Regions from separate parts of the Rhizobium sp. 05L429 genome, predicted to be linked through region 3. Evidence: predicted binding sites of a transcription regulator. Region 3 holds the regulator's gene; each other region holds the start of a gene.

Region 1 (3,355 bases), on a different contig from region 3:
CATTTCCTCGTTGATCGTCTCGGCGCCACAATCCAGCGCGCCCCTGAAAATATAGGGGAAGCAGAGGACGTTATTGACTTGGTTCGGGAAGTCCGACCGGCCGGTGCAGATCATCGCATCGGGCCGCGCGGCGCGGGCGAGATCCGGCATGATCTCCGGCGTCGGGTTGGCYAGCGCCATGATCAGCGGCTTGTCGGCCATCTGCGCAAGCAGTTCCGGCTTCAGCACGCCGGCAGCGGACAGGCCGAGGAAGACATCGGCGCCACCTATATTGTCGGCGAGCGTGCGGGTGTCGCTCTTCTGGGCGTAGATTGCCTTCCACTCGTCCATCAGCTCGACGCGGCCTTCATAGACGAGGCCTTCGAGATCGTGGACCCAGATGTTTTCGCGCTTGGCGCCGAGCGTCACGAGCAGGTTAAGACAGGCAAGTGCCGCCGCACCGGCACCGGAGGCGACGATCTTGACCTCGTCGATCTTCTTACCGGCGAGTTCCAGCCCGTTGAGGATCGCGGCGGCAACGATGATCGCGGTGCCATGCTGGTCGTCGTGGAAGACCGGGATCTTCATCTTCTCGCGCAGCTGCTTCTCGATCTGGAAGCATTCCGGTGCCTTGATGTCCTCGAGGTTGATGCCGCCGAAGGTCGGCTCCAGCGAAGCGACGGTGGAAACCATCTGCTCGACACTTGCAGCATCCACTTCGATATCGAAGACGTCGATGCCGGCGAATTTCTTGAAGAGAACGGCTTTGCCTTCCATGACCGGCTTGGAGGCAAGCGGGCCGATATTGCCGAGACCGAGAACGGCAGTACCGTTCGAAATCACGGCGACGAGGTTGGCGCGGGACGTGTAGTCGGCCGCCTGTTCCGGATTGTCACGAATGGCGAGACAGGGAGCGGCAACTCCGGGAGAATAGGCGAGCGCCAGGTCGCGCTGGTTGCCGAGCGGCTTGGTCGCCTGGATTTCCAGCTTGCCGGGGCGCGGATAGCGGTGGAAGAAAAGCGCCTGTTCGTCGAGGCTGCCGCCCGTCAGATTCGTTTCCGTCTTGGCTTTTTCCTGGGATTTTTCCTGGTGATCCATCGCCGCTTCCAATCGTCCTTCAAAGTCTTTTGAAGACTCCTCCATACATCAATCGACCGGCCTGGACAGTACGGAAATGGCCGCAGGGGAACTTTTTGACCCGGACGGTAAAGGGGAGCTGACATTAGAGCCTTCCCTGATCGGATTGCGGCACTTCACCAGGGACGCTCTGACCGGTGGATTGATCGGCTTCGCAGGGCTTTCCTGCGTTTTGTCATCTTCCTGATACACGAGTCTGATTTTGGAAGGCTAGACGAAGAACGATGGGACACGAGCGGAAAGGCTTGTGATAGACATGATGGAACCCCGGCGCTTCCGCACCCTCTTCATTTCCGATGTGCATCTCGGCTCCAAGGCTGCGAAGGCAGATTTTCTGCTGGATTTCCTTAGGTATCACGAGGCTGACACGATCTACCTCGTCGGCGATATCATCGATGGCTGGCGCCTGAAGCGCAGCTGGTACTGGCCGCAGGTCTGCAACGACGTGGTCCAGAAGCTCTTGCGCAAGGCGCGCAAGGGTACGCGCGTCGTTTATATCCCCGGCAATCACGACGAATTCCTGCGCGCCTTTCCGGGCACACATTTTGGCGGCATCGAAGTCGTCGACCGCATCATCCATGACGGCGCCGACGGCAAGAAGTACCTCGTCCTGCATGGCGACGAATTCGACGTCGTTGTGCGCAACGCCCGACTGCTCGCCTATCTCGGCGACTGGGCCTATGACACGGCGATCCGCATCAATATCGTGCTTGCCGCGATCCGCCGCCGTCTCGGCATGCCCTACTGGTCGTTTTCGGCCTGGGCCAAGCTGCAGGTGAAACATGCCGTCAATTTCATCGGCGAGTTCCAGCGCGTGGTTGCCGAGGAAGCCCGCAAGAGCGGCGCCGACGGCGTCATCTGTGGCCATATCCATCACGCCGTGATCGAGGATATGGAAGGCATCKGCTATATCAACACCGGCGACTGGGTCGAAAGCTGCACGGCAATCGTCGAGCATGAAGACGGCACTTTCGAACTCATCACCTGGCGCGCGCTGACCAGCAACGTGCCGGCACTGACCTCCATCGAATTGCTTGAAGAGGGTGATTTCGCCCCGCAGGCCGCCTGAATATTGCGCGCGTACCGTGCCGGCGGGCTTTCTGCCGGTACACCCAGGAATTTAGCCCGTTGCCGCTTGGCGACGGGCCCTATTTATTTTTTAAATCGTTTTGGTTTATTTTTTTTAATCGTTTCGATTGGGCTATTTCTCGCCATAGTCGTGCTTGATTGGATGTGTTAGGCAACGCACAGTTTCCTTCAGGTCCATCATGATTCCCGCACAAAATCCCTCGACGGGTGAGGGAGCGCCGCCGCGCTTCCGGCTGCTCAGCGCGCTTTGCTACAGCGCGCCGCTGCTGGTCAACGGTATCGTCCTGCCCTTCTTCCCCGTCTGMCTTTCGACCCACCAGTTCAACGATCATCAGATCGGCACCATCCTGGCCGTGCCGATGATCGTGCGCGTTCTCGTCGCGCCGATCGTGGCTGTCTTTGCGGACCGCATGCCGGAGCGCGCACATGTGCTCTTATGGTCGGGGGCGCTATCGCTGCTGACGGCGGTGGCGCTCTACTGGACGTCGAGCTTCTGGTCGGTGCTGATCGTCTTTGCGCTGCAGGGTGCCACTTTCGCGCCCTATGTGCCAGTCGTCGAATCCATCGTGATATCAGGCGTGCGCCGCTGGGGGCTGGATTATGGCTCGATGCGCGTCTGGGGTTCCATCGCCTTCATCGTTTCGACGATGCTCGGCGGCGAACTGGTCGGCCGCTGGGGTGGCGGCATGGTGTTGCCAATCATGATCTTCGGCTTCATTTTGACCATCGCCATGGCGATCTTCTGTCCACGCATCGGACCGACACGGCGACGCGGCCAGCCGATCAACCTTCCGGCGACGACAGGCAGCGGGCTGAGGGAACCGCATCTGCTCCTGCTGCTGCTCGGCGTTTCGATCCAGCAGGCGAGCCACGCGCTGCTCAACGCCTTTTCCTCGATCTACTGGCACCATCTCGGCTTCTCGGGAACAGAGGTCGGCATTCTCTGGAGTGCCGGCGTTGCCTCGGAAGTGACGGTCTTCTTCCTCTCCCGACGCCTCAACCGCCGCTTCAATGCCTGGACGCTGATCCGCTTCGGCTGTGCGGTCAGCGTCTGCCGTTGGGTGTTCTTTCCGACGGAGACGAGTTTTCTCGGCTTCTTCACGCTGCAGTGCCTGCACGGTTTCACCTATGCCTTCGTGCATACCGGCGT
Region 2 (17,305 bases), on a different contig from region 3:
AAGCACCGTTGCGGTCGTGCCTCCAATGATGGCAATGCCGATCAGAACCGACGCCATTTAGCTCCCCTCACATGGGAGAGTGTAAGGCTTTCATAGCAGGCGGGCAATCGTATTGGGTACTAACGAAGCAGACTGTCGAAGACAGGCATGCCGCCGATCGCCGAGGCTGCGATCAGAATGTAGCAGGTCATGCGGAAGGTGCTTTCCTTGGCGAACCCGAACAGCTTCGAGCCACCGTAGAGGCCGAGCGCATAGGCGGGCAGCGTGACGATGGTGAGCGCAAAGACCGTGGAGACGAACAGCCCACCGAAATAATAGCTGACGAAGCTGAAGACCGTGGAGATCGAAAAGTACAGGATGACGTTCGAGCGCACACGCGTGAAGTTACTGCTGCCGCCTAGCCAGTAGGCGACAACAGGCGGCCCGCCGAGTTGTGCCGCGCCGCTGAAGAGACCGGCAATAAGGCCGATCGCCGCGCTGAGCGGAGCGACCGGCTTGCCATGATAGCGCCAGCCGGAGACAAGCAGCGCCAGCAGGCAGATGGCGATCGCCGAGATGATCCAGCGCAGCAAAAGCGGGTCCATGAGCGCCAAAACCGCCGTTCCGGCTGGAACACCGAGGGCGGCACCTGCTGCCATCGTGAAGACCTCGCGCCTGTCCGCCCCGCGCCATGCGGCCGGGATCATGCCGAGCGTCGCGAGCCCGTCGATGACGAGCAGTACAGGCGAGGTGAGCTTCGGCCCGATGACGGCGCCGGCAAGCGGGATGAAGATGAGCGCTGCGCCGAAACCGGAAAAGCCGCGGGCAAGCCCGGCGACCAAGGCAAAGACGATAAGCGCGTAAATGCCGTGATCGGGCAGCGCGGCATCAAACCAGGCCCGCAGGCCGGTCACCAGCGCTTCCAGCGTCATCGATCAGGCTCCATAATTTGGATTGGGAGACAGGGCGGAGGCCCTGTCGTCGCACTCATCTGACAACAGGCAAATGCCCGATGTCACGCGCCCAGCATCAGATCCATGTTCTGGACAGCGGCACCCGATGCGCCCTTGCCGAGATTGTCGTAGACGGCGACGAGAAGCGCCTGGGCCGTATCGTCATTGGCAAAGACGTGCAGGCGCATACGGTTGGTGTCGTTGTAGATTTCGGGGTTGAGCTCCGCAGTGCGCTCTGTCGTCTCGAAGGCAGCGACTTCGACGAAGCCCCTGATACCGGCATAATAGTCGGCGATCGCGGCATGCAGCTCGGCACCCTTCGGCACCTTGGGCAGATGCGAGAGCTGAAGCGGTACGGTCACGACCATGCCCTGCGCGAAATTGCCCACCACCGGCTGGAAAAACGGCACGCCCGAGAGCTTGGCGTAGCGCTGCAGTTCCGGCAGGTGCTTGTGCTTGAAGCTCAGGCCGTAGGGCATGTACTCAGGCGCATCCTCGCCCCTGGCGACATAATCCTCGATCATGGAGCGGCCGCCGCCGGTATAACCGGAGATGCCGTTGACCGTGACCGGGAAATCGGCCGGGACGAGGCCTGCCTCGATCAACGGGCGTAGCGTGGCGATCGGTCCCTGCGGCCAGCAGCCGGGATTGGCGACACGCTTTGCCGAGGCGATGATGCCGGCCTGCTCCTTGCTCATTTCCGGGAAACCATAGGCCCAGCCTTCGGCGACGCGATGCGCCGTCGAAGCGTCGATCACCTTGGTGCGGTCGTTCTCGATCAGGCTGACGCTTTCCTTGGCGGCATCGTCGGGCAGGCACAGGATGGCGATATCGGCCTCGTTGAGGAGGGCGGCGCGCACCGACTTGTCCTTGCGGCTCTCGGTCGGGATGGACAGCAGTTCAATATCGCGGCGCTCGGCCAGACGTTCGCGGATCTGCAGACCCGTCGTTCCAGCCTCGCCATCGATGAAGATCTTTGCTGCCATGATTATCCTGCACTTTCAGTGGTTTGTAATTGCTTCCGGAATCAGTTTGCCATGAAGTTGATTCAGTTTGATAACGGCATTCATCCTGCCGTCGCGCGCCGTTCGGCGTGGAGGCCCAGCATATACATCGCGACCGTCGCCCCCGCAATGGCGGTGATATCGGCGTGGTCATAGGCCGGAGAGACTTCGACGACGTCGGCGCCTCTGACATCGAGCTGCTTCAGCCGCTGCAGCACGGAGAGGATCTTCGCGCTGGAGGGGCCGCCCGCAACCGGCGTCCCGGTGCCCGGCGCAAAGGCCGGGTCCAGGCAGTCGATATCGAAGGTGAGATAAACGGGCGAACCTTTCGTATGGCTGATGATCGCGGAAGCGACTTCCGTCGCGCTCATCTCCTCGACCTGATGGCCGTAGAGCAGATGGATGCCGAAATCGTCAGGCGCATGCGTGCGGATGCCGATCTGGATCGAGCGATCAGGATCGATGAGGCCGGCCCGGACTGCGCGCGCCACGAAGGAGCCGTGGTCGATGCGGCGCTCGTCGTCCAACCAGGTGTCCTGATGCGCGTCGAACTGCACGAGCGCCAGCGGGCCATGACGTTCGACATGCGCCTTCAGCAATGGCCAGGTGACATAGTGGTCACCGCCGAGGGTCAGCAGGAAGGCGCCGCTGTCGAGGATGGCGCTTGCCTGCCGCTCGATGGCTGCGGGCGTGTCCTGATGATTGCCGTAGTCGAGCAGGCAGTCGCCATAGTCGATGACGGCCATTTCGGCGAAGAGATCGCGCTGGAATGGATATTGCGGATCATTGTCGAAGATCGCCGATGCGCGGCGGATCGCCTGTGGCCCGAAGCGCGTACCCGGCCGGTTGGAGGTCGCAGCATCGAAGGGAATGCCCCAGACGACGGCATCGGCTCCGGTCAGATCCTTGGTGAAGCGGCGGCGCATGAAGGAAAGCGCGCCGGCAAAGGTCGGGTCGGAGGCAGCCGATGTCAGGCTCTGTGCCGTGAAGGCATGGTCGATGGTTCTATTCGCCATGGGAGGCTCCTTCCTCGGCGGTAAAGTCATAGGCGCGTTCTACCCGCGCAATGCGAACCTTATATTGCTTGTACCAGCGCTTACGGCCGAGGTGCTGGGCGGCGAGATGGTTTGCCACCTGTTTCCATGCCTTCAGGCTGTCTTCGTCGGCCCAGTAGGAATTGGTGATGCCGAAGCCATCGGCATCCCGCGCGCTTTCGGCCCCAAGACAGCCCGGCTGCTGCAGCGCCAGTTCCGCCATTCGGTCTGCCATCGCGCCGTAACCATCGTCGCCGTCGGTACGAACAGAGGAGAAGGTCACGACGTAATAGGGCGGCTCGGGCGTGGTGGCGAAGGGTGAGGGCTGGGTGGAGGACATGATCGGGTTCCTTGTCTCTAAAGGAAGGGGTAGGCGAGCTTCCGCCAGATTTCAAGGAAACCCATTTCAAGCTAGGGGGCGGATCTTGTCCGCCGCCCCTTTGATCTTAGCCGCGAGCGCGGATATGGCGCAGCGCAAGCAGGGTGATGATACCCATCACCGTGCAATAGCCGGCGAGCGGCCATGCCGTATTGCCGTCCAGCAGCAGCACGAAGAGCGTGCCGATGCAGCCGACAACAAGGCTTTCGACGCAGAAATAGAGCGCAACCGCCGTTCCGGCTGTTTGGCCAAAGGCCGCCAGCGCACCGTTCGCTGTGACGGCGGTCGTCAGCACGATACCGACGGCAATCACCCACATCGGCAGGACGAAGCTGGCGAATGAGGGGGCAAACAACACCTCGCCCACGCCGAGGAGCAATGCGCCCACAAGAAGCAGGCCCATACCGCGGGCAAGGCTGCCGGCCATTCCCCATCGCACGACGAAACGGCCGGCGAAGCGTGCGGATATGATCATCACCGCTGCCGCCGTCGCGAAGGAAAGGCTGAATGCGAAGCCCGAAAAGCCTGCATGATCGATCAGAACACGAGGTGCGGTGGAAAAGAATACGAAGAAGGCTCCCATCGCCGCGCTGAAGCCCATCGTGTAGGTCCAGAAATGCGCATTCGCTAGGATTGCGCGCATGCTGATCGTTGTATTGGCTGATGCCGCAGGTCTCGTTTCGTGCCAGCCCCGCAGCGCATTGAGGATCGCCGCAATCATCAGTCCGCCGAGCAGCAGGAAGATGGCACGCCATCCGGCATGATCGGCCATCAGTGTGCCGGCGATCGGTCCGAGCGCCGGCACGAAGGAGAGGATCGCGCCAAGCAGGCTGTAGATGACTGCGCCTTCCGGCCTCACGGCATAAACATCGCGCACCGTTGCAAACGTCGCCACAAGTGCCGCCGACGCGCCGGCCGCCTGGAGCAGACGCAGCACGACGAACAATGTGGCCGATGAAGTGGCTGCGAGCAGCAGCGAAGAGGCCGCAAACAGCAGCGCGCCGCCAAGCAGCACCGGGCGCCGGCCGATCCGGTCCGACAGAGGGCCGAAGAGCATCTGTCCGGCGCCGAGTATCAGCATATAGAGGCTCAGCGTCAGTTGAACGACTGTCGCCGATGTGCCGAGGGCTTCAGGCATCGTCGGAACGACGGGGAGGTAGATGTCCATGGCAAGCGAGGCCAGGATATCGAAGGGTGCCAGAAGCAGCATCGCTGCCGGCAGGGAGCAAGTCCAGTTCCTGTTTTGGGAAGGCATAGGTATTCATCCGCTCGAATGAGTTCATCCGGTGGCGATCTGCCTTCTCATCGCAGTCTGGATTGATCGGACAGATGCCGCAACAACATCAAAAGGTTGCTGCGGCCTATCTGTCTGCGGACGGGGTGGCTCCCATGTCAGGTCCTGTCTTGTCCGGTTTGAAACCTGGCGTCGATTTAGCAGCCGGGTTCTGCGCCGGCAATAGATGAATGCTGCGCGTTGACTTCACAAATCGCTTCCAAGAAGCTGCGGCACCAAACAGCAAGGAGCTACATCCAATGTTCGATCACGTATCAATCGGCGTCAAAAGCCTGGACAGATCACGCCAGTTTTACGATGCGGCGCTGGCGCCGCTGGGTTACGAGCGGCTGTCGAATTTCGACGGGACGATGGGGTATGGCGCCGAACGCCCTGCTTTTTGGGTCAGCGAAGTTGAGCGGCCGGTGCCCGCCGATCGCGGGTCGGGGCTGCATTTCTGCTTCGTCGCCACGAGCGAAGAAGCCGTCGATGCCTTCTATGCTGCCGCTTTGGCCAATGGCGGCGAGGATAATGGTCCGCCCGGCATCCGTCCGGATTACAGCCAGTTCTATTATGCCGCCTTCATCATCGATCCTGATGGATATCGGCTGGAAGCCTTCTTCAACAAGCCCGAATAAACGAAAAGGCCGGGCGCGAGCCCGGCCTTTCCATGAAAGCATATCCAGAAAGCGATTAGCGCTTCGAGAACTGGAACGAACGGCGGGCCTTGGCCTTACCGTACTTCTTACGTTCGACGACGCGGCTGTCGCGGGTCAGGAAGCCACCCTTCTTCAGGACCGGGCGCAGGCCCGGTTCGAAGTAGGTGAGGGCCTTCGACAGACCGTGGCGAACGGCACCGGCCTGGCCGGAAAGACCGCCGCCGGCAACCGTAGCGATGATGTCGAACTGGCCGTCGCGGGCAACAGCTACGATCGGCTGGCGCAGGATCATCTGCAGAACCGGACGTGCGAAATATTCCGCGAATTCCTTGCCGTTGACGATGATCTTGCCGGAGCCCGGCTTGACCCACACGCGGGCAACAGCGTTCTTGCGCTTGCCGGTCGCGTAGGAACGGCCAAGCGAGTCGACCTTGCGGACGTGAGCGGGAGCAGCAGCGGCTACTTCCGACGACGTGCCGAGATCCTTCAGGGAAGAGAGGTCAGCCACTATCAGGCGCTCCTTACGTTCTTCTTGTTCAGCGAGGCGACGTCGAGGACGGACGGCTGCTGGGCTTCATGGGGATGGTTCGGGCCGGAATAGACGCGCAGGTTCTTCATCTGGCGACGGCCGAGCGGCCCGCGCGGAACCATGCGCTCAACAGCCTTCTCGAGGACGCGCTCCGGGAAGCGGCCTTCGATGATCTGGCGAGCGGTACGCTCCTTGATGCCGCCGGCATAACCGGTGTGCCAGTAGTAAACCTTGTCGGAATACTTCTTGCCGGTGAAAACGACCTTGTCAGCATTGATGACGATGACATTGTCGCCGTCGTCAACGTGAGGCGTAAAGGTTGCCTTGTGCTTGCCGCGCAGGCGCATGGCGATGACGGAAGCGAGACGGCCAACGACGAGCCCTTCGGCGTCGATGACAACCCACTTCTTCTCCACCTCTGCAGGCTTCTGGGAGAAGGTTACCATAATTGTTACTCTCTCTTGGATCCCCGTGCCCGAAGGCGAGGGGCGTTTCTTGTTGCTTGGTTTGGCTGGCTGAAAGACAGGCCAAAAAGAAAACGGCCCCGAAAGGCTGCATTTCCGGCGCGGCTTATAGCGGCAATCGAATAGCCGGTCAATATAAGCCGTTCCGAGCGCTGGAAAAATAAGGCAATGAAAACAACGGTTTATCTGTGTGGTATATAAATACCTCACATTAACAGGTCTGGAAAGGCCGAAGTTTTGCACTTTGGCCCGTGGCGGCGCCGTATTCGGCTCGAAATTGCCCCACCCTTGTGGCAAAAGGGCAGGACATAGACAGCACACAGGAATATCCCATGGCCGAGATCGTATCCTTCCGCAAGGACAACAACAATTCGGGCGATGGCGCCCTTGTGCTCCGCCAGCTGTCCGGCGGGATATTGCGCCTGACGCTCAACAACCCGCCGGCCAATGCCCTGTCGATATCGACAATGGAAACGCTGATGGGCGAGCTGCAGGGGGCGGCCGACGACGAGGACGTGCGCATCGTCGTCATCGCTTCGAACGGCAATGTCTTTTCCGCCGGTCACGACCTCAAGGAACTGACCGCTCATCGCGCCGACGAGGACGATGGCGTCGCCTTCTTCGAGGAGACCTTTGCGCTGGCCGCCGACCTGATGCTGGAGATCACGCGCCTTCCGAAACCAGTCATCGCCGAGATCGACGGGCTCGCGACCGCAGCGGGCTGCCAGCTCGTCGCAAGCTGCGATCTTGCTATCTGTACGGATACGTCCACCTTCTGTACGCCGGGCGTCAATATCGGCCTTTTCTGCTCGACACCGGCTGTCGCCGTCTCCCGCGCCGCCCACCGCAAGCAGGCAATGGAAATGCTGCTGACGGGCGAGACGATCGACGCCTCGACTGCCAAGGATTTCGGCCTGATCAACCGTATCGTACCGAAACAATACCTCACGCAGGTCGTCAGCAAATACGCTTCCGTCATCGCCTCGAAGTCGCCTCAGGCATTGAAGATCGGCAAGGAAGCCTTCTACCGGCAATTGGAGATGCCCATTGTGGAAGCCTACGACTATGCCGCAAACGTGATGGTCGACAGCATGCTGACCGGCGATGCGCACGAGGGCATCGGCGCCTTCCTCGGCAAACGCACGCCCGAATGGAAGGGCGAGTGATCAGGCGAGCTTCAGGATCAGGCCGCCGAGCGCGATGATGATGCCGGCGAGGTAACGCCAGACGCTGGCCTTTTCCTTCAGCACCACAACCGAGATGACAAGCGCAAACAGGATGGCGGTTTCCCGTAGTGCTGCCACCGTCGCAACCGGCGCCTTCGTCATCGCCCAGAGCGCCAGCCCGTAGGAGGCGATCGAACCGGCGCCGCCGATCAGCCCGCGCGCCCAGTTGCGCTTGACGTGAGTGGCGACAGCCACCAGACCGCGCTGCGACAGCGCCCAGGCGAAGAGCAGAACCGGCGGCAGAAGCGACATCCACAAAGTGTAGGAAACCGCATTGCCGGAAAGCCGGGCGCCGATGCCGTCCACATAGGTATAGGTGGCGATGACGCAGGCGTTGATGAGCGCCAGCATGATCGCGCGGCGGCTTCCGTGGCGGGCTTCGAAGGCGAGCGTAAGGATACCAGCGCAGATCGTCATAGTGCCGGCAAGCGCCCCGCCCGTCAGGTTCTCTCCCAGGATGAAGCCGCTGGTGGCGACGATGAGCAGGGGGGCGGCGCCACGCATCAACGGATAGACCAGACCGATATCGCCGGCCCTATAGGCGGCGGCGACCAGCTGGAAATAGGCAAATTGCAGGATGGCGGAGGCCCCGATGAAGGGCCAGGCCTGCGGCTGCGGCAGGGGAAGCAGGGGAAGGAAGGGCAGTGAGGCGACCGCGCCGCCGGCAGAGATCAGCGCCGCATCGAGCGACTTATCCGTGCCGGCTTTGATGATGGCATTCCATGTCGCATGCAGAAGAGCACCGAAAAGGACGAGGAGAACGACGTCGAGGGGCAAGATGGCTGATCCGGGAGCAGTGCAACAAAATATGGGAAAACGTCACAGCTTTCCCGTTTAAACCTGCTGTGAAATAACAACCTGCGTTTGTTCTGTTTGATCTGAAGGTGTGTTCCGCATGTCCGAATTTTCAATAGCATGGATTGACCAGCTGAACAATTGCCCACCGTTGTAGCAATTTTTGCGTGCGCTCGAAATACGTTCAATTATGCTCACCTTACTCAACTATGAGATGTTCCTAATGGACGCGTGAACATATAGTGATCAAATTATGCATGAAAGGTGAAGCTCTTCCGAAGCAGGAGATTGTCGACAATCCTATGATGCTGAAATGTAGATATTATTCTATAACTTTGAAATGATTATAAATTTGCAACTTAAGAAAATAAGCCTGGAATTTTTGTATCCTTGAATTGAACATCGATCCTTTCGCGCATGCGAAAGGATCGATAATATTCAAAATTCCGAATGAACGCGGGTTAGAGACTATAGTGTGGGATGAAGAGCATCCCGTCCTGGTTGTCTATGTTCTGGCAGTTCAGCACCTTGCACTTGGGGTTGTCCTTGGAGGGAATGCTCGTCCATTCCGCATAATCGGTCGCATCGCAGTAGTTGCTGTTGCGGACATAGCGGTCGTAGAGGGGAAGACCGCGCGGCGAGGTGTAGCGAAAGATGACGGCGCCTTCACTGTGGATCGCCGCCCGCACGCTCTGGCAGGTCATGGCAAGCGGATTGTAGCGCGAGATCGCAAGCGCCGGCGAGGCGGTCAGCACGAGCGCGAGGGCAAGGGCGATTTTTTTCATGGCACAATTTCTCCCTGATATTCCGGCACCTATATATACGTCCAAAACTGGCCGACGGTTTCAATGAATCGCGACTGTGAAATCCGCCCCTGGTGACACCAGACTGGAGAACCCTGATGAACTATGATTCCTATGCCGACGACTATCTCTCCGGCATTCTGAAATCCGTGAGAACCATCGCTCTGACAGGGGCTTCGCCCAATCCGGCCCGACCGAGCAATGGTGTCATGGGCTACCTCCTGTCGCGTGGCTATAAGGTCATTCCCGTCAATCCGGGGCAGGCGGGCAAGCAGATCCATGGGCAGACCGTTTATGCCCGCCTTGCCGACATTCCCGAACCGGTCGACATGGTCGATGTGTTCCGCGCATCCGAATATCTTGATGGAGTGGTGGATGAGGCCCTGGCACTCGATCCCCGCCCGCAGGTTGTGTGGGCGCAACTCGGCGTCAGCGACGATGCGGCCGCCGCCAAGGCAGAGGCCGGCGGCATCAAGGTCGTCATGAACCGATGCCCGGCGATCGAATATCCGCGTCTTTTCGGCTGACGCCATCAGGCAGGACGGATTTTCCCCGGAACGTGCTGCGGTTGAAAAAGATCGCGGTTAACTTTCGCAGTCGAGCGGCTATGATCGCGCCCGTCAACAACAGTACGGGAGGACGAAATGGCCAAAAACGATCCGGGATTCAACACGCTGGCGATCCATGCGGGCGCTCAGCCCGATCCGGCGACCGGCGCGCGGATAACACCGATCTACCAGACGACGGCCTTCGTCTTCAACGATTCCGATCATGCCGCAGCCCTGTTTGGCCTGCAGCAGTTCGGCAATATCTACTCGCGCATCATGAACCCTACCCAGGCGGTTCTGGAGGAGCGTGTCGCGGCGCTTGAGGGCGGCACGGCAGCACTCGCCGTCGCCTCCGGCCATGCGGCGCAGATGATCGTCTTCCACACGCTGATGCGCCCCGGCGAGAATTTCGTCGCCGCCCGCCGCCTCTACGGTGGTTCGATCAACCAGTTCGGCCATGCTTTCGAGAATTTCGGCTGGCAGGTGCGCTGGGCCGATTCCGACGACCCGGATGATTTCGAGAGCAAGATCGATGACAAGACGCGGGCGATCTTCATCGAGAGTCTTGCCAATCCCGGCGGTACCTTTGTCGATATTGCCGCGATCGCCGAAATCGCCCATCGCCACGATCTGCCGCTGATCGTCGACAACACCATGGCAACACCCTATCTCATCCGGCCGATCGAGCACGGCGCCGATATCGTCGTCCACTCGCTGACCAAGTTCCTCGGCGGTCATGGCAATTCCATGGGCGGCATCATCGTCGATGGCGGCACATTCGACTGGTCGAAGACCGGCAACTATCCGATGCTGTCCAGCCCGCGGCCGGAATATAATGGCGTCGTCCTGCACCAGACCTTCGGTAATTTCGCCTTCGCCATCGCCTGCCGCGTGCTCGGCCTGCGCGACCTCGGCCCGGCAATCTCGCCCTTCAATTCCTTCCTGATCCTGACCGGCATCGAGACGCTGCCGCTGCGCATGCAGCGCCATAGTGACAATGCGCTCGCCGTTGCCAAATGGTTGAAGGCTCATTCCAAGATCGCCTGGGTGAACTATGCCGGCCTGGAGGATGACCCCAACTACGCCTTGCAGCAGCGGTATTCTCCGAAGGGGGCGGGCTCCGTCTTCACCTTCGGTGTCAAAGGCGGCTATGAGGCGGGCAAGGCGCTGGTCGAAGGACTGGAACTCTTTTCGCATCTCGCCAATATCGGCGATACGCGCTCGCTGGTGATCCATCCGGCTTCTACCACGCACCGGCAGCTGACCGACGAGCAGAGGGTCGCAGCAGGCGCTGGACCTGACGTGGTGCGCCTCTCCGTTGGCATCGAGGATGTGAAGGACATCATCGCCGATCTCGAACAGTCGCTGTCGAAGATCTGATGCAGTTCGGGAAAGACAGGGGCTCTTTCGAGCCCCTGTAACCTCATGACGACGCATTGCCACAAAGGTCAATGTCGATGCCATGGGTGTCGAACCACCATTCTTTCGATTTGTCCGGATGCTTGTGGCGGAGGCGTTCGAACTTTTCGGCAATCCGCTTCTGTCGATCGGCTTCCTCGGCAAAGAAATGATGATCCACCTTGCCGCCCATAATCTGGATGCGTCTCAGCAATTTGCGCAGGACGTAACCCTGTTCCTTGTTGCCCGGAACATAGCCAGAGCGGATGATCATCATCGCCGTCGAAACCAGCGTTTCAAGCGCGGACTCCGGTGGCGTTCCATTGATCAACATGTCGAGGCGTTCGAGGCCAAACCCCACGTCGATACAAGTCCCGAGCGGGTTGACGATGTTCCCGATCTCGATTCCGTCCCTGTAGAATTCGGTACAGTATCCCGTCACATTGCCGTCGCTCCAGGTGCATTCCGGGTCAGAGATGATCGGTACCCGTCCGCTATAGAGCGGGGACCACTCGTCGACCTTGTCGGGATGAATGGTGGCGTGATCCGGCGTCAGGCCGAGCGATCCGAGAAAGCCCAGCCAAAAGTCGATAGCCTCGCCGACCGTCATCTCGCGAAACGAGAACAGCCCAAGCATGGTGAAGTAGAGGAAGTGCGTCCCGTCTCCGATCTCTTCCAAGTCGCCCATGCGCAGGCAAGCCTGGCTGTTTGCGACGGTTCCCATGTGGGATGGACTGGAGAAGAGGGGCTTGTACTGCTGCATTCCAGCGCTGCAGAAGAGCGTGGTATCGTCGTGCGGCCGTACGGATTCAATGCGTGAGAATGCAATGCCTCTGGAGAGGCAGTAGTTCTGGTATTCCTGGTTCAGGCGTCCCGCTGTGACATAGGCAACCTCCTTTGCTGTTGTTTGCCTGCGATTCATATACGGTCATGTGCAGCGTCAAACAATATGCGGCTGCCAGAGACCGGCCAGTTCATTGCGCAGATGCGCGGTGCGTGCCACCTTCGGATCATGGAAAACGAACAACATGATCCGCCCCATGGAGCGGAAATCCACCTCTCTCCCAATGAAGCGCTGGTTCTTTTCGAACTTTTGTCACGCTGGTGCGAACAGAGCAGTGCTGCGACTCCCAACGCGGAGTGCTTCGAAAGCACCGCTGAGGGGGCGGTGCTGCACAGGCTGTTGGCAGACCTTGAAAAGCAATTGGTATCGCCATTCAGGGCGGACTATGTTGCTCTCCTAAAAGAAGCTCGCGGCCGTCTGGCTGGAGGGTGGGATTATCCTACTCTCAGGGGGTGATTGCCCCAGTGTCGGATGTCTGCTTAGACGTCGGCGCTGCCGTGTGAAAAGGCGGACGATTTTATTGCGGTTCGTGCAGAGGTTTGCTGCAAAGAATAGAAAGGCTTTCATGTTCCTGCTTTCCGTTGCAGCCATCTGGGCGGTGGCCGCCATTACGCCGGGTCCGAACTTTTTCATTGTCGTCAGAACGGCGCTGGAGGGGTCGCGAAGCGCGGCGGTTGCCGTCATCGCCGGTGTCATCCTCGGTACTTTCTGCTGGGGGCTGGCCGGCTGGCTCGGCATCAGCGCGCTCTTTGCCGCTGTGCCCTTCGCCTATCTGTTCCTGAAGGTCGCAGGCGGGCTTTATCTTTGCTTCCTCGGCGCGAAGCTCGTCTGGAACAGCTGGCGCAAGGTAAGCGGCAGTGAGCCGAATGCCGCGCCGGCAGGGATTGGTCCGAAGCAGGCCTTCTATTCGGGGCTCGCGACCAATCTCGCCAATCCGAAATCGGCCTTTTTCGTCGCCTCCCTCTTTGCAGCGACACTTCCGGTCGAGCACAGCTGGATACAGGGTGCTTCGGCTGTCGCCACGATGGTTCTGGTCTCCTCGCTCTGGTACTCCTTCGTGTTGACGGTGCTGCGCAATCCGGCCGTTGCCGGCGCCTATGCGCGCGGCCGCAAGACACTCGATGCCGCGGCCGGCGTCATCTTCATGGGCTTCGGCCTGAAACTTCTGACCTCGGCGCGGTGACCATGGCAAACGTTATCCCCTTCGATATCGACAGCATCGAACCGGAAGTCGGCGCTCCCGCCGCCGAACGCATTATCTCCGGCGATCCGCAATTCCGCACCTGGAACCTGGAGGAGGCCGAGGGCGGCCTTTATGCCGGCATCTGGGAGGCGACGCCAGGCAAGTGGCGTATCGTCTATGAGGAATGGGAATATTTCAGCATCCTCTCCGGCCATTCCATCGTGACCGAAGACGGCGGCGAGGCCATTCACCTCAAAGCCGGCGACCGCCTCATCCTCAGACCGGGCTTCAACGGAACCTGGGAAGTGATTGAAACGACTCGCAAGGATTATGTGATCCGCCTCTGACGTCGCGGATCAGCCTTTGTTTTCGCCAGCCCGGAAGCGGCTGGCGAAATCCTTCGAGGCAATCAGGTTCAGCGTGTCGCGCAGGGCCTTTGCCTGTTCTTGGCCCAAGAGATGCTCGAAGCGTTGATGCGCTTCCCGCCAGAGTCGGGTCGCTTCCTGCCATTTGTCGATGCCGGCTTCCGTCAGCCTGGTGCGCTTGACGCGGCGGTCCTTCTCGTCGGGCACGAGTTCCACCAGCCCGTCCCGGATCAGCGGCTTGAGCGTGTGGCCGAGCGCTGAAAGATCCATCACCATGTTTTCGGCCAGAACCTTCAGCGATGAGCCGGAATTCATATGGATCTGCGTCATCAGCGTATATTGCGTGCCTCTGAGGCCGCTCGCATCGATGACGTCATCATAGAGCTGGCCGAGCTGGCGAGTCGCTCTCTTCAGCGCGCTGTTGCTGCAGATCTGCCAGCCCTCGAAGAGCTTCGCCCGTTCATTCATCATCATTCTCCTGCGGCGGATGTCTCTAGCATATTGATGACGCGCCAAACGCCGCTACGTTTATTTTTCGTCGCGCCCCTTGCGTAAATTCGGGTTCGCTCCTCATATGGTGGCATATACCTCTAATTTCCAATCACGAAAGGATGGAACCATGTCTGCCTCCACTCTCGGAACTGCTCTCGTCACCGGCGCCTCTTCGGGCATCGGCGCAACCTATGCCGACCGGCTTGCCAAGCGCGGCTACGATCTTCTGCTCGTCGCCCGTGACGCCAGTCGCCTGAATGCGCTCTCGGAAAAGCTCTCGGCAGAGCAGGGCATCAAGGTGGACGTGCTGCCCGCTGACCTCACCAAGCGCGAGGACGTGCGCAAGGTCGAGCAGCGCCTGCGCGACGACAAGGCCATCACGCTCCTCGTCAACAATGCCGGCATCGGCCCGAAGGGCACGCTGCTCGAAGATGACATCGACTATCTCGAAACCATGATCGAACTGAACGTCGTCGCAGCAAACCGGCTTGCCGTTGCCGCCGCCCAGACTTTCGCCGAACGCGGCAAGGGCGCAGTCATCAACATCGCCTCCGTCGTCGCCTTCATCCCCGAGCGTTTCAACGGCACTTACAGCGCCACCAAGGCTTTCGTGTTGAACCTCACCCATGCGCTGAATGCCGAAGCCGGTCCGAAGGGCGTCAAGATCCAGGCTGTGTTGCCGGGCCTGACCCGCACCGAGATCTTCGAGCGTGTCGGCGGTTCCTTCGACAGCTTCCCACCATCCATGGTGATGGACGTGGCCGACATGGTGGATGCCGCTCTCGCGGGTTTCGATCAGGGCGAGGTGATCACCATCCCTTCGCTGCCTGATATCACCGATTTTGACGCCTATACGGCCGCTCGTCATGGGCTTGGCCCGAACCTTTCTCTCGACAGGCCTGCCGCGCGCTACGGGATTTCCAAGGTCTGATTGCGACATTTTCGAACTGGGCTGCGGCAATCGACCGCAGCCCTGCGGCAATAGGGCCGCACCTCCTTCGCTAGGGCTTTGTTGATGCGCGATTTATTAGGAAAGTCAGTGGCTTCAGTGGCTTATGCACAGCTTTGCATTTCATGTCACCCGTCACAAACTGTCATCAAACTGTAATAATAGACGCCTAGCCGCCTTCCCGTGACGAGGAAATTCAGCGCCCCTGACAGTGGACACCCCCTCCATGGCGCCGAGCCTCGTCGTCCTCTAGTTCCATCAGGGAAGAGTCGCAAATGCTCACCAAGAAACTCCTTTCGGCCTGCCTCGGCGCCGGCCTGGTTGCCGCTCTGGCAGTCTCGGCTTCCGCTGCCGACATTACCGGCGCTGGCTCCACCTTCGTCTACCCGGTTCTTTCGAAGTGGTCGGCAGACTACAACAAGGAAACCGGCGACAAGCTGAATTACCAGTCGATCGGTTCGGGCGGTGGTATCGCCCAGATCAAGGCTGCAACGGTTGACTTCGGCGCTTCTGACGCCCCGCTCAAGCCGGAAGATCTGACGGCTGGCGGCTTTGGCCAGTTTCCGCTCGTTGTCGGCGGCATCGTTCCCGTCATCAACGTCAAGGGCATCAAATCAGGCGAACTGAAGCTCTCGGGCAAGGTTCTCGCCGACATCTACCTCGGCAACGTCACCAAGTGGAACGACAAGGCCATCGCCGATCTGAACCCGGGCCTGAAGCTGCCCGACAGCCAGATCGCCGTCGTTCACCGTTCGGACGGTTCGGGCACCTCTTTCAACTGGACGAACTTCTTCTCCAAGGTAAACCCGGACTGGAAGTCGAAGGTCGGTGAAGGCACTGCCGTCAATTGGCCGGTCGGCATCGGCGGCAAAGGCAACGAAGGCGTTGCTGCTTACGTCACCCGCGTCAAGGACTCGATCGGCTACGTCGAATACGCCTACGCCCTGCAGAACAAGCTGCCCTACGTTCTCATCCAGAACGCTTCCGGCCAGTATCCGAAGCCGAATGCTGAAAGCTTCTCGGCTGCCGCTGCAAGCGCAGAATGGGGCAAGGCTCAGGACTTCTACCTGATCATGACCAACGCTCCGGGCGAAAAGGCCTGGCCGATCACGGCGACCACCTGGGCAATCATGTACAAGGAGCCAAAGGACGCTGCTCGCTCCAAGGCTGCTTTTGCCTTCTTCAAGTGGGCTCTCGAAAAGGGCCAGAAGGAAGCTTCCTCGCTCGACTACGTTCCGCTTCCGGACACGCTCGTGAAGCAGATCGAAGGTTACTGGACGGCCTCCTTCAAGGGCTGATCCTGACGAAACTGCAGTCGGGGCGGAAAGCCAAGCTTTCCGCCCCTGATACCTTTGATACCCCCTCAAAGCAGCAGAGCGTACGGATATGAGCGAAGCATTGGCATCGCTGCCCGCCGACACCGCGGGCGTGAAGCGCCGCGACGGCGCCGCAGGCGATCGTATTTTTTACTGGATAGTTTTGGGCTGTGGCCTGTTCGTTCTCGCCGCCCTGCTGGCCGCGGCGATCTCCATGGCCCTGAGCGGGCTTCTCGCGTTCCGGACCTTCGGCTTCGGCTTCCTGACCGGCACGGAATGGGATCCGGTTGCCGAGAAATTCGCAGGCCTTGTGCCGATCTACGGTACGCTGGTCACCTCGGCGCTCGCCATGATCATCGGCGTTCCCGTCAGCCTCGGTATTGCGGTTTTCATCACCGAAGTTGCGCCGCGCTCCATTCGCGGGCCGATCGGCGGCGCAGTCGAGCTTCTCGCCGGCATCCCCTCGATCATTTACGGCATGTGGGGTCTCTTTACGTTTGCTCCCTTCATGTCGGATTACATCCAGCCGGTTCTGATCGACTGGCTCGGCCCGATCCCGGTGATCGGCGCGCTGTTCTCGGGCGCTCCGCTCGGCATCGGCATGCTGACGTCAGGCATCGTGCTGGCGATCATGATCATCCCTTTCATCTCCTCGGTCATGCGCGACGTCTTCTTGGTCGTCCCTGCGCAGCTCAAGGAATCGGCCTATGCGCTGGGTTCGACCAAGTGGGAAGTGGTGCGTGACATCGTCATCCCGCACACGCGCACTGCTGTCGTCGGCGGCATCTTCCTGGGTCTCGGCCGTGCGCTCGGTGAGACCATGGCGGTGACATTCGTCCTCGGCAACACCCACAATATCGCGGTGTCGCTGATGGAGCCCGGCACTTCGATCGCGGCGACCCTCGCCAACGAGTTTGCCGAGGCTTCGGACGACCTCTACAGGTCGTCGCTCGCAGCCCTCGGCCTCATCCTCTTCGTCGTCACCTTCATCGTTCTGGCCGCCGCCAAGCTCATGCTCGCGCGCATGGCAAAGCAGAGGGGAGAGTAATCGTGGCTACCTATTCGGGTTCCCTCTACCGCCGTCGCCAGATCGGCAGCACGATCGCGCTGAC
Region 3 (4,866 bases):
CACAATCGTCAGCGTCCCAAAACCGCCATCGAGCTGAGCGCCATAAAGTTCAAAGACGACAGCAACGCCAGCCTGAAATTACCTAAAGGCCGGAAGCCGAAAAACGAGCCTATATTGAGCACTTCGGAAGCTGGCGGTGCTCCTGACATTAAATCGACGGACATCCCCCGCTCTTATTTCCAGATGTCGAAGCCGAGATGCCGAGCCATTTCGGCCGGTGGAGTAACCGGCCACCGCAACGAAAGATTTAAGCGCGACAAGTCGCATCTTTCGCTTCTCACCAAGCAAAGCAAATTGCCACTGTCGGAAGCACCCTCCGGGAACGCTCCCCGTACCAGGCACCAACAGGTGTCACCCGGCACTGCCGGGTGACAGAACGTCCCGTCGATGTCGTCAAGACCTGATGAACGAGAGCAGGTCGGGGTTGAGGACATCCGCATGCGTGGTCAGCATGCCATGGGGGTAGCCCGGATAGGTCTTCAGCGATCCGTTCTTAAGCAAGTTGACCGCACGCGGCACGGAACTTGCGAAGGGGACGACTTGATCGGCCTCGCCATGCATTACCAGCACCGGCACGGTGATCTTCTTGAGGTCTTCGGTATAATCTTCCAGCCAAGAGTCGACAGTCGCGTAGTGAGCCAGGGCACCACCGGCCATGCCCTGGCGCCACCAGTTCGCAATGATTGCCTCCGAAGGCTTGGCCCCATCGAGGTTGTAGCCGTAGAACGGATTCTCAGGGACGAAACGGTAGAACTCCGCCCGGTTGCCCAGCATGCCTGCCCGGATCGCTTCGAACCACTCCGGCGGTTGACCGGACGGATTTTCCGCGCTCCGGTACATGTTCGGTGTCAGCGAAGCGACCAGCACCGCCTTCGCGACGCGCTCCTGATGGCGAGCCACATAGCGAGCCACCTCACCGCCACCTGTCGAGTGCCCGATATGGATCGCGTCGCGCAGGTTGAGGTGCTCGGTCAGGGCCGCGAGGTCGGCAACCCAGTGGTCCATATCGTTGCCGGTGCCGGGCTGGTCGGACCGGCCGTGGCCGCGCCGGTCGTGGGCGATCACCCGATACCCCTGATGAAGGAAGTATGTCATCTGGGCGTCCCAGTCGTCCGCTGTCAGCGGCCAGCCGTGGCTGAAAACGATCGGTTGGCCCGAGCCCCAGTCCTTGTAGAAGATGTTTACGCCGTCCGTGGTCGTGATTGTAGGCATCGCGTCGCTCCATCTGCGCTGTTAAACATTCATTGGAAGATAATAAATCACTAAATAAAGCCATCCATCCACGCGCTATTGCAATAGCCGACGCAAGATTGCCACGCATGCCTCATCTTTCGAGGCCCAGGCACATGATCCGACACAAGAATTGGTCAGTCTCACATAATGTAGGTCAGCGCCGATAATTGCGGGTCACGACAGGTAGGCTTTTAGACATTTAGCTTTCCTTCTCTGACTGGACACAGTTGACTGCGAAATACTTCCGATGAAGCATTCGACTATGTCCCTAGATTGCGGCGTTAATTAAATCCCCCTTTTATCAAGGACAAATACCTTGTACGTTCGAGCTATGCCTTAAAGGCATAGCGGGGACGCGATGGAACTCAGGCATTTGCGCTATTTTATTGCTGTTGCGGAAGAGGGAAGCTTACTGACCGCAGCCGAGCGGCGGCTACACACTTCCCAGCCCTCACTCAGCAGGCAAATTCGCGATCTGGAAACCGAAGTCRGTGTAAAACTGCTGGAACGGCAGCCGCGCGGCGTGACGCTCACCGCCGCCGGTAAAGTGTTTCTTGATCACGCGCGGCTGGCGTTGTTGCAAGTCGAGGCGGCTGCGGAAGGGGCCCGGCGGGCAGAGCAGCCGCAAAAGCAGTCGTTCACTATCGGTTTTCTCGCAGGGCAAGAGGTCGTGTGGCTACCCCATGCACTGCGCATTATTCGTGAGGAAGCGCCGGAGGTTGAAATCATATTGTCCAGTCAGTCTTCCCCGGACCTTGCTCTGGCACTGATGCGAGGCAAGCTGGACGTCGCTTTCCTTCGCCCCGAGACGCAGAGTGTTGGTGTGTCGTTCAAGTTTTTAGCCAAGGAGCCACTGATCGCCGTGCTGCCGGCTGACCATCGCTTGACGTCGCAGAAAAAGATCCGGCCACAGGATCTTGCCCGCGAAACTTACGTCAGTTCGGCTAGAATTTCTCCGGTCTTGCAATCCGTGATCCAGGAGTACGCGTCGAACGTTGGGATCACACTCAAGGCAGAGTACGAAGGTGAAGGCCTACCATCAGCAATGTCGCTCGTCGTGTCTACAGGTGGAATAACGCTTATTCCGCTTTATGCGCAAAATATGCTGACGCCAAATGTCGTTGCCAGAGCACTTGAGGGTGTGCCTCCGACAATTGATCTCACCTTAGGATACAACGATTCAAATTCCTCACCTTTGCTCCGCCGATTTTTGTCTCGTTCTGATGAACTAGTCGCCAACGTACAAAATCAGAGCATCATCCGCTATGCTGAAGTTCCATAGCAGAGCTCACGCTCATCTTGGTGACGGCTTCGATTGGCTAGCGCCAGCAAGCCGACAGTCCCCTTCCGGCCCCAAATCAGTCGATGCTCAAGGCTCAGAGAATGTTCGCAATCGGCGCATAGCAGATGTCCCCGTCATCGCTTGAGCCCTCGCGATGCAAGGGGCATGTCGGTCAAGGCGTCAGCAAGCCAACGTCTACTCTTAAAAAGCCCACCCGAACAAACAAACGGGCCGCCCGGTTACCCAGACGACCCGTTCGTGACCTCCGATCACTCGGATCAGGCTTCCATGGAATATCCCGCGCCGCGGACGGTGCGGATGACATCCTGCATGTTGGAGAAATTCAGCGCCTTGCGCAGGCGGCCGACATGGACGTCGACGGTGCGTTCATCCACGTAGATATCGTGACCCCAGACGCCATCGAGAAGCTGCGAGCGGGAGAAGACCCTGCCCGGCGACGACATCAGGAATTCCAAGAGGCGGAATTCGGTCGGGCCGAGGCGGACTTCGCGGCTCTTGCGATGGACGCGATGGGTTTCGCGATCGAGCTCGATATCACCACACTTCAAAACGGTGGAGAGAACCTCCGGACGGGCGCGTCGCAGCATCGCCTTGACGCGGGCAACGAGTTCCGGCGTGGAGAAGGGCTTGACGACATAGTCATCCGCGCCGGTCGAGAGACCGCGAACGCGCTCGCTCTCTTCGCCGCGTGCCGTCAGCATGATGATCGGCAGACGCTCGGTTTCCGGCCGCATGCGCAGCCGGCGGCAGAGCTCGATGCCGGAAACGCCCGGCAGCATCCAGTCAAGGATGAGCAGGTCCGGGGTGCGCTCCTGAAGCCGGATTTCGGCCTCGTCGCCACGGAGGATCGTATCCACCTCGAAACCTTCAGCCTCGAGATTGTAGCGGAGAAGCACGCTGAGTGCCTCTTCATCTTCAACAACTGCAACTCTTGGGATCATGCGTGTCAGTCTCCTAATGCATGATCCTTAAACCGGGGGTGATTTAAGCAAGGGACCATGCAGGAACTCGGAATTGGCTGCGACCCTTGCGCGCCCCAGCGCGGGGCGCGCACGCAATCGGCAGGTCCAGATTACTCCGTCACCGCACCAACGGTATTGGAGCTGTCGTCCTTCGGACGCTCGCCCTCCGGCTGGGCGCCGGTTGCCATGTAGTAGATCGTCTCGGCGATGTTGGTTGCATGGTCGCCGATGCGCTCGATGTTCTTGGCGCAGAAGAGAAGATGCGTGCAGCTCGTGATGTTGCGCGGATCTTCCATCATGTAGGTCAGGAGTTCGCGGAACAGCGAAGTGTACATCGCGTCGATCTCGTCGTCGCGTTCGCGGATCGCATTCGCCTTGTCAGCTGAACGATTGGTGTAGACGTCGAGCACTTCCTTGAGCTGGACGAGCGCCAGTTCGGAGAGATGCTCGAGGCCGCGGGCGAGCTTGCGCGGAACGCCGGTGCTCTGCACCGCGATGACGCGCTTTGCCGTGTTCTTGCCGAGATCGCCGACGCGCTCGAGGTCGGCGGCGATGCGGATCGAACCCATGATCTCGCGAAGGTCGGAGGCCATCGGCTGGCGACGGGCGATCGTGACGATCGCCTTGTCGTTGATCTCGCGCTCGGCGTGATCGAGGATCACATCGTCGGAAATGACCTTCTGAGCAAGCGCGGTATCGCCGTTGACGAGCGCGCGGACAGCGTCGCCGCCCATCTGTTCGGCAAGACCACCCATCTCGGAAATGCGCCGGGACAGGAATTTCAGATCGTCATCGTAAGCAGAGAAAATATGTGTTGATGCCATGGGGCTTTGTCCTCGAAAATCGGGAAGGCTTCACATCGCCAAAATCAGCCGAAGCGACCCATGATGTAGTCCTGGGTACGCGGATCGTCCGGGTTGGTGAACATCTTGTCGGTATCGTTCTCCTCGACCAGGTTGCCGAGGTGGAACATAGCCGTGCGCTGCGATACGCGAGCGGCCTGCTGCATGGAATGCGTCACGATGACGATCGTGTAGTTTTCACGCAGCTCGTGGATCAGCTCTTCGACCTTGGCAGTTGCGATCGGGTCGAGCGCCGAGCAGGGCTCGTCCATCAGGATGACTTCCGGGCTGACGGCAACGGCGCGTGCGATGCACAGACGCTGCTGCTGACCGCCGGAAAGGCCGGTGCCGGATTCATGCACGCGATCCTTGACCTCATTCCAGAGGCCGGCGCGCTGCAGGCTCGTCTCGACAATCTGGTCGAGGTCGGCCTTGGACTTGGCAAGGCCATGGATGCGCGGACCGTAAGAAACGTTTTCATAGATCGTCTTCGGGAACGGGTTCGGCTTCTGGAAGACCATGCCGA
Region 4 (4,472 bases), on a different contig from region 3:
TTGAGAAGCCCCTGCTGCTCCATCGCATCGCCCGAGCCCGAAAAGATATTGCGGACATTGGCATCGAAGGGAATGACGAAGATGCGGTCAGCAGGTGACCACTGCACCAGCACCTTGCTGGCCTCTTCCGGCGTGAACAGGAAACGCATCGCCTCCTGCAGACTCTTCTCGCCGTCTCCCTGCATCGAGCCGGAGAAGTCGAGGCAGAGCGCCGTCAGCGACGGCTTGCGAAGTGCGGCCTGATAAAGCGTGAGTGCCTGGCGGATCACCGTTGGTTCCGGCATGCGGATAGCTGTCACCAGTCTCGTGGGATCGAAGTTCCAGCTCGGCTCCGGCTGCGCAGTCACACTGCCGAGCGGCAGGCGGCGGCCGGTTTCGGCGATCTTCTTCTGGACATAGGGCGAACGCAAATAGGCAAGCAGATCCTTGAAGAAGGTCTGTACCTCGGCGCCGCGGCCATGATCGACGAAACCGATCGGTGAATCCGCCATCGCCACGCCATCGGCGGGATAGATGGCGTAAAGCGGCTCCTTGCCCATGCCTGACAGTTTGTCGTTGGTTTCCTTGATGACCGCCTCGTAGTTCCACATGGCATCGTAGATCGTGCCCTTGCCAGCGGAATCCGTATAGAGGTCGGCGAGCCAGCCCGAAGAGCCGGAGGAGCGCGCAACGCCGGCAAGCAGGCTTCGAACGGTGTCCTGGACCGTCTTGTCGTCGAGATCGCCGGGCTCGATCACCGGCTTGTTGCCGAGCGCGCTTGAGAGCATGGCGAGATAGGCGCTGGCTCCTGAATTCGACTGAGTGGCTGATGTCATCAGAAACTTCAGCGAGCCGCTATCCACCGCTGCCAAGATATCCTTCACGAAGACATCCTTTCCGATCCAGCCGAGCTGTTCGGCCTTCGACTTGCGCACACCGAGGATGACGGGCGTCTGCGCCACCGACGTCAGGTCCTTGACCCTGCGCCTTGTGTCGAACATGTCGACCCAGACGCTGGAAGCGGGCCAGACGGCGTCCTGCTCAACGCCCTGATCGCTTTGCAGCGCGAGGCCGATATCGAGCGTGCCCTCATATTTGAAGGAGCAGGTCGCGTGCTTCTCCTTGCAGAATTCCTCGACGATCGGCTGGAGGACGGTGTTTTCCKACCCGGAAACGATCGAAAAGTCAGGGCCGCTGCTGAAAGCATCGCAGCCGGCCAGCGCCGCCAGACCAGACAGCGCCAGTGCGGAGACGAGTGATCGGATCATGTTTTTGCCGGTCACGCCTGTGTCATCGCCTTCTTGAGGTCGATCGTCAGTTGTTCCATATGCTGCTCGGCCTCAGCGCGCTTCTTACGGCCCTCCTCCTGGACGCGCAGCACGCCGGTTACAGTGTCGATCAGATCCTGATTGGCCTTGGCAAGCGTCTCCATATCAACGATGCCGCGCTGCGACTGCTGCTCGATGGCGATCGCCTGATCCTTCATCATTTCGGAGGCCTGGCGGATCATGTCATTGGTGGCGTCGGTGACCGTCTTCTGCAGATCGAGGGCCGATTTCTGCCTGCTAAGCCCGAGCAGAATGACCATCTTCTGCTTCCAGGCCGGAACCGTCAGTGCCGAGGTGGCCTGAAGGTTCTCGATCAGCGTCTCGTCGCCAGCCTGGACGATGCGGATCTGCGGAAGCTGCTGGATGCCGAGCTGACGAGCCTGCTGCAGATAGAAGATGCGTTTCTCCAGTCGGTCGAGCGCCTGGACGCTGTCCTGATAGGTCTGCGCTTCCAGCATGCCGTCGCCGGGCGCCGACGTCGCGGCATCGGCTGCGCTCTTCAGTTTCGGCAACTCGATCGCACGGAAATGGTCAGCGAAATTCTTGCCGGCCTGCACATAGGCGTCGAGCCGGATGATCGACTGTTTCGTCTCCTCATGCAGATCGTCGAGCAAGGCGATATMACGGCGCAGCGTATCCTTGTGGCGGTCGAGTTCCAGCCCGATACGGTCGATCTGACCCGCGACATCCTCGAACTCTTCCTTGAAGCGTTCGAGGCGTGCCTGGGCAGAGAGGAACATGCGGCTGAGGAAACCCTTCTCCTTCAACGACGCAGGATCGAGGCTCTTCGATTTCAGGATGATGTCGGTTAGAAGCTTGCCGACCTCACCGAGATCCTTGTTGCGCACCTCGCGCAGGATCCTGTCGGAATAGTCGCTCACAGACTGCTGCGCCCGGTCTCCGAAGACGGAGATTCCGGCGCGGTCAGTGATACTGATATTATCGGTGATGCGGGCTATTTCGGAGGGATCGGCGGCAATCGCCGGCAGAGAGGCATTCTGCATAGTCGCGAGATCGGTATCGGCCATTCGGGTCGTCTTTCTCGGCTTGTGGCGCAATTGGTCTTACGAATTGCAAACCCATTGTCGTAGCAAATGGGCCATCCACGCTGCAGGGTCGGAAAAGGCAGACTTCCACACGTACCGGCCCGCGATGACTCATCTCGGGACGACAGTTTAGCTGCACTAGAAATACGCTTTTATGACAGTTGGTTAAGGAGCGACAAAACCCGCCTTACTGGCAGGTCGGCGCGGCCTTCTTGTCGAGAAGTTCGAGATTGGCGAGCTTGCCGGTCAGCACGAAATCGCCGTAGTCCATCGTCAGGTCGCGCGTGATGCCGTTCTCATAGAGCTTGAACGACATGCGGTAGACCGGCAGAGTGTCCGATTTGGCATTCTCGTTGAAATAAGAGATCGTCACCGGCCAGAAGGCGGTCTTGGAGAACTGGCCGGCATTGCCGGCATCGGCCTCATCGGTGGCCGGGGTTTCCTGCTTGCCGACGATGGTCGTGGTGACCAGTGATTTGTCGCCGTCATCAGAGCCATCGAAAACGCGAGCTTCGAAGAAGCGCTTGCCGTCTTTGGCGTTCTGGATGACATCGAGCATATGCTCGGTCGGGAACCGGCTTTCGGCGAGCTGCAGCTCGCGGCTAGCCGGCTGCGTCAGGTCGACCTTCACGCCTTCCGGCTTATCCTCGGCCGCGCCGTTGACTTCCTTGTCGAGCTGGTCGTCGGTGAAGGACTTCGTGTCGAAGGTGAACTTGCCGTCCTTCAGGCTCTCGAAGGTCTTGGTCTGCTGGTCGCTGACGCGCACGCTATCGCCCGTGTCGATCTGGGTGACGAAGCGGAAATTCGTGGTGAAGCCTTCGCAATAATTGCCGTCGAACTCATAGACCATACGGCCGTACATGGAGGAGATGCCGGAGCGTTCCGAGGCGTCCTTCAGTTCCAGGTCGTAAACCGCGCGGTGAGCAACGAGCCCGGTCGCGATCACAGCGCTCGTCGCCGGCGCGGCCGCGGAGACATTGGCGGAAACGCTTGCGAGGAGAAGAGCGGCAAGTGACGATCGGAACATTCATTAACTCCTGTTGGACTCGTCCGCGATGTTATAAGAACCGTTTCGGCCAAATCGAGGCGGCCAAGTCGAGGCTCGAAACTGTCACATTAAAGATTCTAGTCTTGATGCATAATTTTTGAAGAATTGACAACAAAAGCGGAGACGAAAATGTCCGATCAAATCGCCGCGCGTCTGTCGGAAATGGGGATAACCCTTCCCGAAGCTGCCGCACCTGCTGCCAACTACGTCCCTTATGTCATCAGCGGCAATCTTCTCACCATTTCCGGCCAGTTGCCTCTCGAGTCCGGCAAAGTCGCCGTTACCGGCCACCTCGGCAAGAATGTCGACGTCGCCACCGGTCAGCGCGCCGCTGAACTTTGCGCCATCAACATTCTCGCACAGGCAAAGGCGGCACTCGGCGGCGATCTCGGCCGCATTCGCCGGGTCATCAAGCTTAACGGCTTTGTTGCATCGGTACCCGAATTCGTCGAGCAGCACCTTGTCATCAACGGCGCTTCGAACCTGATCGCCGGCGTGCTCGGCGAAGCCGGCAAACATGCCCGCGCCGCGGTCGGCATGGCTGCCCTGCCGCTCAATGCCGCAGTCGAAATCGATGCTATCATGGAAATCGCATAATGACGAATGCCRACTGGATCAAAGAGCTGCCGGTCGCGCATCGCGGCTATCATGACCTCAACAACGCCGTCTGGGAAAACACGCTCTCGGCCTTTTCGCGCGCCGTCGAAGCGGGCTTTGCCATCGAATGCGACCTGCATTACGCCTCGGATGCCGTGCCGGTCATCTTCCATGATGAAGATCTGGAACGTCTCTGCAACCTCAAGGGCGATGTGCGCGAACGGACCTCCCAGGAACTCGGGCTGTTTGCTGTCGGCGGCACGAAGGACAAGGTGCCGACGCTGAAGCAGCTTCTTCACCTCGTTAAGGGCAAAGTACCGCTGGTGCTGGAGCTCAAGGGCCGCGAAGCCGACGACGAGGGCTTTGCCGAGGCCGTTCTCGATGTGCTCGAGGGCTATGAAGGCAAGGTCGCGCTGATGAGCTTCGACCGGTGGCTGCTGAAGGATCTCAGGGAGCTCAACTCTCCCTACCCGA

The links. Region 3 encodes PhoB, which activates phosphate uptake and scavenging genes when phosphate is short. Its sites were predicted from a motif close to TGTCATNNANCTGTCAT; they were not measured.
Positions count from the first base shown of each region.
Region 1: a site for PhoB is predicted at 1,290-1,306, ahead of AC1DNW_RS29250 (UDP-2,3-diacylglucosamine diphosphatase). Genes of this name have one in related genera too.
Region 2: a site for PhoB is predicted at 15,021-15,037, ahead of pstS (phosphate ABC transporter substrate-binding protein PstS). Genes of this name have one in related genera too.
Region 4: a site for PhoB is predicted at 2,497-2,513, ahead of AC1DNW_RS19760 (toxic anion resistance protein). Genes of this name have one in related genera too.

Region 1 covers NZ_JBFTNV010000037.1:6,231-9,585, forward strand. The annotation lists gene AC1DNW_RS29245 (NADP-dependent malic enzyme) at 1-1,077, opposite strand, end outside; gene AC1DNW_RS29250 (UDP-2,3-diacylglucosamine diphosphatase) at 1,373-2,185, shown strand; gene AC1DNW_RS29255 (MFS transporter) at 2,385-3,355, shown strand, end outside.
Region 2 covers NZ_JBFTNV010000002.1:59,884-77,188, reverse strand. The annotation lists gene AC1DNW_RS02080 (bestrophin-like domain) at 1-57, opposite strand, end outside; gene AC1DNW_RS02075 (sulfite exporter TauE/SafE family protein) at 120-911, opposite strand; gene argC (N-acetyl-gamma-glutamyl-phosphate reductase) at 995-1,918, opposite strand; gene speB (agmatinase) at 1,999-2,952, opposite strand; gene AC1DNW_RS02060 (antibiotic biosynthesis monooxygenase family protein) at 2,942-3,310, opposite strand; gene cml (CmlA/FloR family chloramphenicol efflux MFS transporter) at 3,417-4,604, opposite strand; gene AC1DNW_RS02050 (VOC family protein) at 4,883-5,260, shown strand; gene rpsI (30S ribosomal protein S9) at 5,316-5,789, opposite strand; gene rplM (50S ribosomal protein L13) at 5,792-6,256, opposite strand; gene AC1DNW_RS02035 (enoyl-CoA hydratase) at 6,607-7,440, shown strand; gene AC1DNW_RS02030 (EamA family transporter) at 7,441-8,277, opposite strand; gene AC1DNW_RS02025 (hypothetical protein) at 8,757-9,080, opposite strand; gene AC1DNW_RS02020 (CoA-binding protein) at 9,197-9,625, shown strand; gene AC1DNW_RS02015 (O-acetylhomoserine aminocarboxypropyltransferase) at 9,743-11,026, shown strand; gene AC1DNW_RS02010 (alanine--tRNA ligase-related protein) at 11,070-11,966, opposite strand; gene AC1DNW_RS02005 (LysE family transporter) at 12,454-13,071, shown strand; gene AC1DNW_RS02000 (cupin domain-containing protein) at 13,074-13,418, shown strand; gene AC1DNW_RS01995 (MarR family winged helix-turn-helix transcriptional regulator) at 13,428-13,910, opposite strand; gene AC1DNW_RS01990 (SDR family NAD(P)-dependent oxidoreductase) at 14,056-14,859, shown strand; gene pstS (phosphate ABC transporter substrate-binding protein PstS) at 15,153-16,175, shown strand; gene pstC (phosphate ABC transporter permease subunit PstC) at 16,264-17,241, shown strand; gene pstA (phosphate ABC transporter permease PstA) at 17,244-17,305, shown strand, end outside.
Region 3 covers NZ_JBFTNV010000021.1:10,332-15,197, reverse strand. The annotation lists gene AC1DNW_RS21235 (hypothetical protein) at 9-164, opposite strand; gene AC1DNW_RS21230 (alpha/beta fold hydrolase) at 394-1,212, opposite strand; gene AC1DNW_RS21225 (LysR family transcriptional regulator) at 1,592-2,515, shown strand; gene phoB (phosphate regulon transcriptional regulator PhoB) at 2,794-3,477, opposite strand; gene phoU (phosphate signaling complex protein PhoU) at 3,609-4,322, opposite strand; gene pstB (phosphate ABC transporter ATP-binding protein PstB) at 4,367-4,866, opposite strand, start outside.
Region 4 covers NZ_JBFTNV010000018.1:92,727-97,198, reverse strand. The annotation lists gene AC1DNW_RS19765 (VWA domain-containing protein) at 1-1,247, opposite strand, end outside; gene AC1DNW_RS19760 (toxic anion resistance protein) at 1,259-2,335, opposite strand; gene AC1DNW_RS19755 (cell envelope integrity EipB family protein) at 2,541-3,380, opposite strand; gene AC1DNW_RS19750 (RidA family protein) at 3,531-3,998, shown strand; gene AC1DNW_RS19745 (glycerophosphodiester phosphodiesterase) at 3,998-4,472, shown strand, end outside.